Regions from separate parts of the Sphingobacterium sp. HJSM2_6 genome, predicted to be linked through region 1. Evidence: riboswitches for the same ligand, from Rfam matches in the RefSeq annotation. Region 1 holds a riboswitch; the other holds the start of a gene.

Region 1 (5,334 bases):
CCCAAGTGCAGATCGCCTTTTCCATATTAAAGATGCTTTCGAATTAGGCGTTCCTTTGGAGTCTATAAGAAAAGCGACCCTTATAGACAAATGGTTCTTGGTACAAATCCAAGAATTGGTGCAATTGGAAGTGGAGCTTCGTCGATATCAATTAAATAACATACCTCGTGATTTCTTTATGACCTTGAAACAAAAAGGATATTCAGATGTTCAGATCGCTTGGTTATTAGGAAATACGAATGAAGATGAAGTATATGCTCGTCGTAAGGAATTAGGAATAAATAGAGTATATAAAATGGTGGATACATGTGCAGCGGAATTCCCCGCACATACCCCTTACTATTACTCAACGTTTGAAGAAGAGAATGAATCTATAGCTTCAGATCGTAAAAAAATAATTGTACTTGGATCTGGTCCAAACCGTATCGGCCAAGGAATTGAATTTGATTATTCTTGTGTTCATGGATTGTTAGCTGCAAAAGAATGTGGTTATGAAGCAATCATGGTGAACTGTAACCCAGAGACGGTGTCTACTGATTTTAACATGGCAGACAAGCTATATTTCGAGCCTGTGTTTTGGGAGCATGTTCGCGAGATTATTGAATTGGAAAAACCTGTTGGTGTAATTGTACAATTAGGAGGTCAGACTGCTTTAAAAATGGCTGAACGTCTTGAGGAAATCGGAGTTAAGATAATTGGAACTTCATTTACCGATATGGATTTAGCGGAAGATAGAGGTCGTTTCTCTGATCTATTGAAAGAGTTAAATATCCCTTATCCTAAATATGGAGTAGCAACTTCTGCTGAAGAAGCAATCAAAGTAGCAAATGAAGTAGGTTATCCAGTTCTTGTCCGTCCATCTTATGTATTAGGAGGTCAAGGAATGAGTATCGTCATCAATGATGAGGACTTAGAGAAAGCAGTTGTTAATTTATTGAAGAATCTTCCAGGCAACCATATCCTAATCGATCATTTCTTAGATCGTGCTGAAGAGGCAGAATCCGATTCTATTTCTGATGGGGATGATGTTCATATCATCGGAATGATGGAACACATTGAACCTGCTGGTATTCACTCGGGTGATTCATCGGCCGTATTACCTCCATTTAGTTTAACACAAGCGGTTCAAGATAAAATGGAAGAGTATTCCATCAAATTGGCAAAAGCATTAAACGTAAGAGGTTTGTTGAATATTCAGTTTGCGATTAAAAATGATAACGTATTCGTGATTGAAGCAAATCCAAGAGCTTCACGTACGGTTCCATTCATAGCTAAAGCATACGATGTTCCTTATATTAATATCGCCACCAAGGTAATGTTAGGAGAGAATAAATTGTCAGATTTTACTATTGAACGTAAACTTCAAGGTTATGCCATTAAAGAGCCTGTATTCTCCTTCTCGAAATTCCCAGAGGTAGATAAACAATTAGGCCCTGAAATGAAATCTACTGGAGAAGCTATTCGCTTCATAAAAGATTTACAAGATCCTCATTTTAGAGAATTATACAGTACAAAATCAATGTTCTTAAATGCGCAATAAGCATAGAACAAACTCCTAAAAAAAGCGCTGTTTCCTACGAAACAGCGCTTTTTTTAGGAGTTAATAAACCTAATTATTAAATATCCATAACGCATCGAAAGCCCACATTGTTGGTTGGGGAGTTGATTTCTCCTTTTCCACGACTTCCAGCTTTATAGCGTTCGCAATATTGATCGTTGCATAGAAAAGATCCTCCACGTTGTACTTTTTTTACGGTATTTGGCTCTTGAGGATCGTAAGAATCGGAAGGACCTTTTGGATTAGATTTTGAGCTTTGTTGGTAATAATCGGGTCTGTAAAAGTCAGAGCACCATTCCCAAACATTGCCTTCCATGTCGTAAAGACCATAATCATTCGGTGGAAATGATTTTACAGGCGCACTGGTTTCAAAACCATCTTCCTTGCTGTTGTGGCTAGGGAATTCACCTTGGTAAATATTAGCTAACCATTTGCCATTTTCTAATTTTTCAGCACCCCAATAATAAGTTTCATTACTGTGTTTACCCGCTTTGGCTGCATATTCCCATTCAGCTTCTGTGGGCAACCTTTTGCCAGCCCATTTAGCATAGGCTTCCGCATCTTGATAGGCGAGTTGCGTAACAGGATGATTTTCTTTCCCTTTTATGGAGCTTTTGGGGCCTTCTGGGTGCTTCCAATTAGCATCTGGCACATAAGACCACCATTGCAGGTGATTTTCCATTCCCTGAACGTGTTCAGGCGCTTTAAACACCGCAGATCCCGGAACTAATAATTGAGGATCTACACCAGGGAAATCACTGGGGTCTAAAGGTCGTTCAGCAACTGTTTTGTACCCAGTCTCTTCCACAAATTTTGCAAATTGTGCGTTGGTGACTTCATGTACATCAATTAAAAATGGAGAAAGTTCAACTTCATGTAAGGGTTGTGCATCTTGAAAAGTGGCGCTTCCCATCGTAAACTTTCCACCTGGCATGCGAACCATTTCGGCAGCATCTTTTCCTTTACGTACGATGGAATCCGTTGGGCTATTTTGTGCAGCTGTAAATCGTGAGGGTATACTTGTAGTACTGCATAAAGCAACCGAATCATCCGGAAATTTAGCAGACGTTTCTGTAGATTTAGAATTTGTTTGACAGGCTTGAATAAGACTTGCAAACAGTAGAAGATTGACTATTCTTTTCATTTGTTGACTATTATAGGAAAAAATAAATGAAAAATGAAAACTTAGCAACGAATATGATCTGAAGAAGATGAATGGGTTTGTTTTTAAAATAGACAGTGAATAATTTTCATCATCCGTAATTCTGCGTCCCATTATTGTGAATTTAAGCTGTCTTTCCGATTACTGTAAAAGAGTTTCTTGGAAATAAGAATTTTAATTCATACCTTAGCACCGCTTATAGAGAAAGGCAGAGGGACTAGACCCAATGAAGCCTTAGCAACCTGTCACTTGACAAGGTGCTACATTCTACCTGAAAAGGGAAAGATAAGCTGGCTTCACTAATCTATGATAGCCTTCTCTTAGCAAATGATTTTAGTAAATTAATTTAAGGACAATACTTTATGTTATTAACAAACAATTTAGGTTACCCACGCGTGGGCGCTTTCCGCGAATTGAAAAAAGCTAATGAGGCTTATTGGGCGAAAAAAATCAGCGCGGAAGAATTATTGCAAGCAGGACTTAAAATCCGTGAAAGCAACTGGAACACTCAAAAAGATAATGGTATCGATTTGATTCCTTCCAATGATTTCTCATTTTATGACCAAGTTTTAGATTTATCTTTAACTGTAGGAGCTATCCCAGCACGTTATAATTCATTATTGAATAAAATAGATCGTCAATATAACCTAGATTTATATTTTGCGATGGCACGTGGTTTCCAAGAAGGTGGAGTAGATGTTACTGCCATGGAAATGACAAAATGGTTCGACACAAACTATCACTACATTGTGCCTGAGTTTGTAAAAAACCAAGAATTTAAATTGACTTCAGAAAAATTCTTAAATGAATATAATGAAGCAAAACAATTAGGAATTGAAACTAAACCAGTTTTACTTGGTCCTATTTCTTACTTATTGTTAGGTAAAGAAAAAGAAACAGGTTTCAACCGTATCGATTTGATCGATAATTTATTACCAGTTTATGAAGAGATTTTAGGAAAACTTGCAGATGCAGGTGCTCAATATGTACAAATTGATGAGCCATTCCTAGCTTTAGATATTGATGATGCTACTCGTGCACTATATGCTCGTGTTTTCGAGAAATTCGCTACAGCAGCAAAAGGTATCAAATTAATCGTTGCAACTTACTTCGAGGCTCTACGTGATAATGAAGAGACTGCATTAAATTTACCAGTTTATGCACTTCATGTCGATTTAGTACGTGGAGAAAACCAACTCGACAGCATATTAGCCAAAGTTCCTGCTTCTTTGACATTATCTTTAGGTGTTGTTGAAGGCCGTAACATTTGGAAAAATGATTATGAAAAATCATTAACAAAAATTAAACAAGCAGTAGATGCCTTAGGTAAAGACCGTGTATGGATTGCACCTTCTTCTTCTTTATTGCATGTTCCTTTTGATTTGGACAATGAAAACAATGAAGAATCATTACCTGCTGAAGTTAAGAATTGGTTAGCTTTCGCTAAACAAAAATTAGCAGAGGTAAAAGATTTAGCGGTATTGGCAGATGCTGAGGTTGATGCAGAGACACAAAAACGTTTCGAAGCCAATAAAATTGCTGCAGAAAGTCGTCGTACATCTCCATTGATTCATAAGCCTGATGTTAAAAATCGTGTGAACAATATTACAGATGAGGATGCAAAACGTACTTCCGTATTTGACGAACGTAAAGCTGCTCAATTAGCTAAATTTGGTTTACCAGCATTCGCTACGACCACTATTGGTTCATTCCCACAAACAAAAGATGTCCGTAAATGGAGAGCAGATTTGAAAAAAGGAGCGATCAGCCAAGAGCAATACGATAAAGAAATCGCTGAAGAAACTGAAAGAACTATTCGTTTACAAGAAGAATTGGATATCGATGTATTAGTACACGGAGAATTCGAACGTAATGACATGGTTGAATATTTCGGTGAACAATTAGCTGGATACGCATTCACTCAAAACGGATGGGTACAATCTTACGGTTCACGTTGTGTTAAACCTCCAGTTATTTATGGTGATGTTTACCGTCCTGCAGATATGACTGTTCGTTGGTCTTCTTATGCACAATCTTTAACTAACCGTCCAGTAAAAGGAATGTTAACAGGTCCTGTTACGATTCTTCAATGGTCATTTGTACGTAACGATCAACCACGTTCTACGACAACTTATCAAATTGCTTTAGCAATTTTAGATGAGGTACAAGCCTTAGAGAAAGCAGGAATTAAAATTATTCAAATCGATGAGCCAGCTATCCGTGAAGGACTCCCTTTACGTAAAGCAGATCAACAAGCTTATTTAGATTGGGCTGTTCGTTCATTCCGTGTTTCCTCTTCGAATGTAGATGATGATACTCAAATTCATACACATATGTGTTATTCTGAATTTAACGACATCATTCAAGATATCGCAGCAATGGATGCCGATGTAATTACGATTGAGACATCTCGTTCTCAAATGGAATTATTAGACGCTTTTGCAGACTTTAAATATCCTAATGATATTGGTCCAGGTGTTTATGATATTCACTCTCCACGTGTACCTAGTACCGAAGAAATGGTGAATTTATTACGCAAGGCTAAAGCAGTAGTTCCTGCAGAGCAATTGTGGGTAAATCCTGACTGTGGATTGAAAACTCGTGCTTGGCCAGA
Region 2 (5,334 bases), on a different contig from region 1:
TGGAACCCGATACCGTAGATAGGGATCCTGTTAGACTTTCTTTCTTTTGGGTTGATCCGTATCCAACAACAATGATCTCATCAATATTATCACTGGTTTCTGTTAGGCTGATGGTTAAAGTCGCAGCAGTAATGCTGACTTCTTTTTTCTCATGGCCTATAGCTGTGATAATTAATGTTTGTCCTACACTAGCATCGATGGAAAATTCACCTTTATTATTTGAGGATGTTGCTTTTGCTGGATTTTCTTTGACTGCAATAGTCGCTCCTTCTATAGGACCAGCACTATTGCTTACCTTTCCTTGGATGCTTTGCTGGAAATTAGACTCCTTGATGGGACTTGGCCAAGTGTTTGGCGTTGCCCTTGCTTCAAGTTGACTGAAGGATGCTAGTATAAATGCTGCTGAAAAGGGGCATAGTGTACTAGCTAAAAAAAAATTGAGTAATCTTTTTTTATACATATTTAATTCAATTAAAGTTTTAAGGTTCTGGGGAACCATAATTAGGGTTTGTTTAATACAATGATAAAGTAATTGTTAATTAATAATTTTAGTGAAGCCATATCAAACGATTGCTTAAATTGTGCAAACGATTGATATTGTAACGAACAATTGAATTATTAAATTAATATTTATTTAATTAGGTCAATTAGTTGTTTTTATTTAATTCAAGTGTGATTATTCTTAGGATAGCTTAAGTTCTTTTGTTGGGTTTGGAACATTTATCTAAACGCTATAGTGATGTACGATGAACCTTTTCCACTTATATTGCGTATTTTTGTCGTTTAAGATACATCATGACAATAGATCAAAGTTTTTATATAGGTTATATTAGTAAATCGAGAGGATTGAAGGGGGAATTACAACTATTCTTCGAGTTCGAAGAATATGCAGCTTTAGATTTGGATATTATCTTTATAGAAATTGATAATAAATTAGTGCCTTTTTTTGTGGATCAGATAAAACTCCACAACAATAGTACAGCTTATGTTTCTTTTGAAGATGTCGATCATATTGATAAAGCACAACCTTTGGTGCGTAAAAAGATGTATTTACCCCTTGAAAAAATGCCGGAGCGTGATCCCAATGATTTTAGGTATACTGATTTAGTCGGATATTTGGTAATTGATGAGGTGGAAGGTGAATTGGGAGAAATTACAGAAGTTCAGGAAATGCCCCAACAATTTATTGCGACGATCGCTATGGAGGAAAAAGAAGTCTTATTTCCACTCAATGAAGATCTAATCGTAGGCATTGATCAGGAGGAAGAGGTGATCGTCGTTAAACTACCAGAGGGTTTGATTGCTATGTATTTAGAGCAATAATCCAATTCTTATCATCTTTTTTAGTATTATATTTTGTCATTCCTCTAGGATTGACGATATTAGCCATCGCTTATAGAGAAAGGTAGAGGGAATAGACCCGCTGAAGCCTTAGCAACCTGATTCATTCAAGGTGCTACATTCTACCCCGAAAGGGAAAGATAAGCTGCAAACCAGACCCACACTGCGTTTTCTCTAAGCCTTAATATATTTTTATGAAAATTATAGATCATATTAAAAACGCAAAAGGTAAAACCTTATATTCTTTCGAATTACTTCCTCCAGCTAAAGGACAAGGTATACAGAGTATTTTTAAAACTATGGATGAATTGATGGAGTTTAAACCACCATTCATTGATGTTACTTACCACAGGGAGGATTATCTATATAAGCAACATTCCAGTGGCTTATTGGAACGAGTTTCTTATAGAAAACGACCAGGAACCGTTGCTATCTGTGCAGCTATCATGAGTAAATATAAAGTGGATGCAGTTCCGCATCTTATTTGCGGTGGTTTTACGAAGGAGGAAACGGAAAATGCTTTAATCGATTTGAATTTTTTAGGAATCGATAATGTGTTGGTACTGCGAGGTGATGCTCGAAAAGGAGATGCTGATTTTATTCCAACCCCAGGTGGACATGCCTATGCCACAGAATTGCTAGAGCAGGTGGTGGATATGAATAGAGGCCGATACCTGCATGAGGATATTACTATTGCCGAGAAAACAAATTTTTGTATCGGTGTAGCGGGTTATCCTGAAAAACATTTTGAAGCCCCCAATTTTAATACAGATTTTAAATGGTTGAAAAAGAAAGTAGAGATGGGTGCCGAATTTATTGTAACCCAAATGTTTTTCAACGTTGAAAAGTATAAAGAGTTTGTCATTAAGTGTCGGGAAAATGATATTCATGTGCCTATTATTCCAGGGTTAAAACCATTGACTAGTAAAAATCAATTGATTACTTTACCTCGAATATTTCACTTAGATATCCCAGAAGACTTGAGTGATGCCGTAGCAGATTGTAAGACAAATGCTGATGTAAGACAGGTAGGAGAGGAATGGTTGGTGCAACAATGTAAAGAATTAATTGAATTTGGAGCACCAGTAATGCATTTCTATACCATGAGTAATCCAGGTCCTACTAAAAAGATTGTGGAGAAACTTGTATAAGTTCCCTACGATTAGCTCAAATAATAAGAGAGTCAAGCAAAAACAGCTTGACTCTCTTGTTATTTAATAGTTTTATTTCGCTGTCGATGATATTAAACCTATTTTTGTTGAAAATAAAATACATATGCCAAATCCAAATAATAGAGCTGATATAAAGGTGGGAATGTTAGTCAATATCATCCTAAAAAAAGATCAACGTACTGGCGAATTGACGGAAGGTATTGTGAAAAATATTTTGACCTCTGCAAATTTTCATACCCGAGGGATAAAGGTGAAACTTACGGATGGGCAGGTGGGCCGCGTGGCAGAAATAATTGAAGATGATTTTTAAATCATACCCCTAATACCACAAGAAGCATTGCCACAATACCTGATCCACTAATCCTTAATTTGAAGCGATTTTCCCAAGCTATAAAACCTTCTTTTGTTAAATACTGTTAATCCCACAATGGAGTAAAGAAACTTCTTTACATTTATTGTAACTAACAGCTAAGCTATGATGAAGTATAATCAATGGAATAACCTACTTGGATGGATGTGTGGATTGATTTCCACGATCGTTTATATCCTTTGTACCGATAAAACGACCAGTTGGTGGGATACGGGAGAGTTTATTGCCTCGGCCTATAAATTAGAAATTGTACACCAACCCGGTGCGCCATTATTTCTTTTAATTCAGAATTTATTTTCCAATTTAGCTTTCGGTGATACTTCAAAAATAGCCTACATGATGAATGTGGGATCTGCTATTTGCAGCGGCTTAACTATTGTATTTTTATTTTGGACCATTACGGCTTTAGCTCGAAAAATACTTAGCAAAACGAATCCCCATGATGATTTAAATATTTTTAAAATTTTAGGTGCAGGCATGGTAGGTGCATTGGCCTATAGTTTTTCAGATACCTTCTGGTATTCTGCTGTAGAATCGGAGGTATATGCGATGTCTTCCTTGTGTACGGCTGTCGTTTTTTGGTTGGCGATGAAGTGGGAGCGAAGGGCAGATGAAGCAGATTCAAATCGTTGGATAATCGTTATTGCTTTTGTGATGGGTTTATCCATCGGTGTACACTTGCTGAATTTACTCAGTATTCCTGCTTTAACATTGCTGGTATATTTTAGAAAATCCAATCGTATCTCTTGGCAAGGAATCCTGAAATCCTTTATTGGGGGATTGACTTTGTTAGCATTTATTCTTTGGGGAGTAATTCAATATTCTGTAAAGTTAGCAGCACAGTTTGATTTATTCTTTGTGAATGGGTTGAGCCTACCTTTTGGGACTGGAATAATGACCTTTATTGTGCTCTTAGTAAGTTTAATGCTTTATGGTTTATGGATCGCAAAGAAGAAAAATAAACCCACACTTCAATTGCTTTTGCTCTGTTTTGCATTTATCTATTTTGGTTTTGGTTCCTATGCCTTATTGGTTGTTCGAGCACAGACCAACATCTCTTTAAATAATAATATTCCAGACAATGTTTTTTCTTTCTTAGGGTATTTAAGTCGTGAGCAATATCAAAGTGAACCTTTACTAAAAGGGCCTAAATTTACTTCGCAGATTGTAGGCATTAATTCAAAAACAGACTATCGGAAAGAAAAAGATGGTTATGCCCCAATACACAGTACTTCTGGGTATCAGTATGATAAGGAAGTCCTATTCCCACGGGTTTATAGTGAAAAACACAGTGAGTTTTATAAACAATACCTGGGTTTAAAAGATGGGGAGGAACCTAGCTTTATGCATAATATGCGCTTCTTTTTCGAATACCAAATAAACCATATGTACACGCGTTATTTTCTTTGGAATTTTGTAGGTAGGCAGAATGATCAGCCTGCACAACAAGGATATACCGCTGGGAATTGGATATCTGGAATTTCTTTTCTAGATGAAATGAGATTACCGGGGCAAGGTAATATAAGTGATTTTTTTAAAAGCAATCCTAGTAGAAATACCTATTTCTTTATGCCTTTGATTTTAGGTGTTATAGGTTTTCTGTGGCAATGGAAGAAAAGCAAAAGAGACACAGCAATTGTTGGACTGTTGTTTTTCTTTACAGGAATAGCTATCGTATTGTATCTTAATCAAACGCCATTGCAACCTCGAGAGCGTGATTATGCGTATGCGGGTTCTTTTTATGTTTTTGCTATTTGGATTGGATTAGGAATGATTGGATTAACGGAGTTTTTACAGAAATATTCTTTTTCATTCAGTAAACCGATTGCCTATGGTTCTTTAGCCTTGTCGTTGCTAATGGGACCTATGTTGTTAGTAAAAGAAAACTGGGACGATCACGATCGATCTGCTCGATCGATGAGTAAAGATGTTGCCTATAATACCTTAATGTCCTGTGATCCAAATGCCATATTATTTACCTACATGGATAATGACACTTTTCCACTTTGGTATTTGCAAGAAGTAGAAGGCGTTAGGACCGATGTTCGGGTGATCAATTATGGTTATTTGCAATCTGACTGGTATGTTAAGCAAATGATGCGGGATATGAATCAATCCAAAGCATTACCTATAGGCTTCTCTTATGAACAAGTGAAAAAAGGTATTCGAGATGGAATCCGTGTGATGGATATGGGAATTGAAGGCTATTCAGATATTGATAAGCTGTTGGCTGTTATGTTATCGGATAAACCGGAAGACCAAGTCAAAATGCCAGACGGCACTTCGGAAAATATTTTAGCCAATCAGAAATGGCAGTTGAAAGTAAACCGGGAATCTGTACTTAGTAACCTTACAATTCCTGAGAAATGGCAATCGGCAATACCAGAGTATTTGCAGTGGGAGTTTAAACAAAATTACGTTTCTAGAGCAGAATTAAGTTTGATGGGCATA

What was found. Region 1 has a riboswitch for S-adenosylmethionine ahead of metE (5-methyltetrahydropteroyltriglutamate--homocysteine S-methyltransferase). Riboswitches for the same ligand answer to the same signal wherever they lie in the genome.
Region 2: another riboswitch for S-adenosylmethionine. It lies ahead of ACFRAE_RS07400 (methylenetetrahydrofolate reductase); the one in region 1 lies ahead of metE (5-methyltetrahydropteroyltriglutamate--homocysteine S-methyltransferase).

What each region holds. Positions count from the first base shown of each region.
Region 1 covers NZ_JBMOXB010000002.1:33,863-39,196, forward strand. Annotated here, with positions in the region: gene carB (carbamoyl-phosphate synthase large subunit) at 1-1,540, shown strand, start outside; gene ACFRAE_RS02690 (formylglycine-generating enzyme family protein) at 1,617-2,702, opposite strand; SAM riboswitch class I at 2,914-3,012, shown strand; gene metE (5-methyltetrahydropteroyltriglutamate--homocysteine S-methyltransferase) at 3,083-5,334, shown strand, end outside.
Region 2 covers NZ_JBMOXB010000006.1:125,200-130,533, forward strand. Annotated here, with positions in the region: gene ACFRAE_RS07390 (SusC/RagA family TonB-linked outer membrane protein) at 1-460, opposite strand, end outside; gene rimM (ribosome maturation factor RimM) at 796-1,323, shown strand; SAM riboswitch class I at 1,391-1,488, shown strand; gene ACFRAE_RS07400 (methylenetetrahydrofolate reductase) at 1,536-2,492, shown strand; gene ACFRAE_RS07405 (YwbE family protein) at 2,617-2,823, shown strand; gene ACFRAE_RS07410 (DUF2723 domain-containing protein) at 2,989-5,334, shown strand, end outside.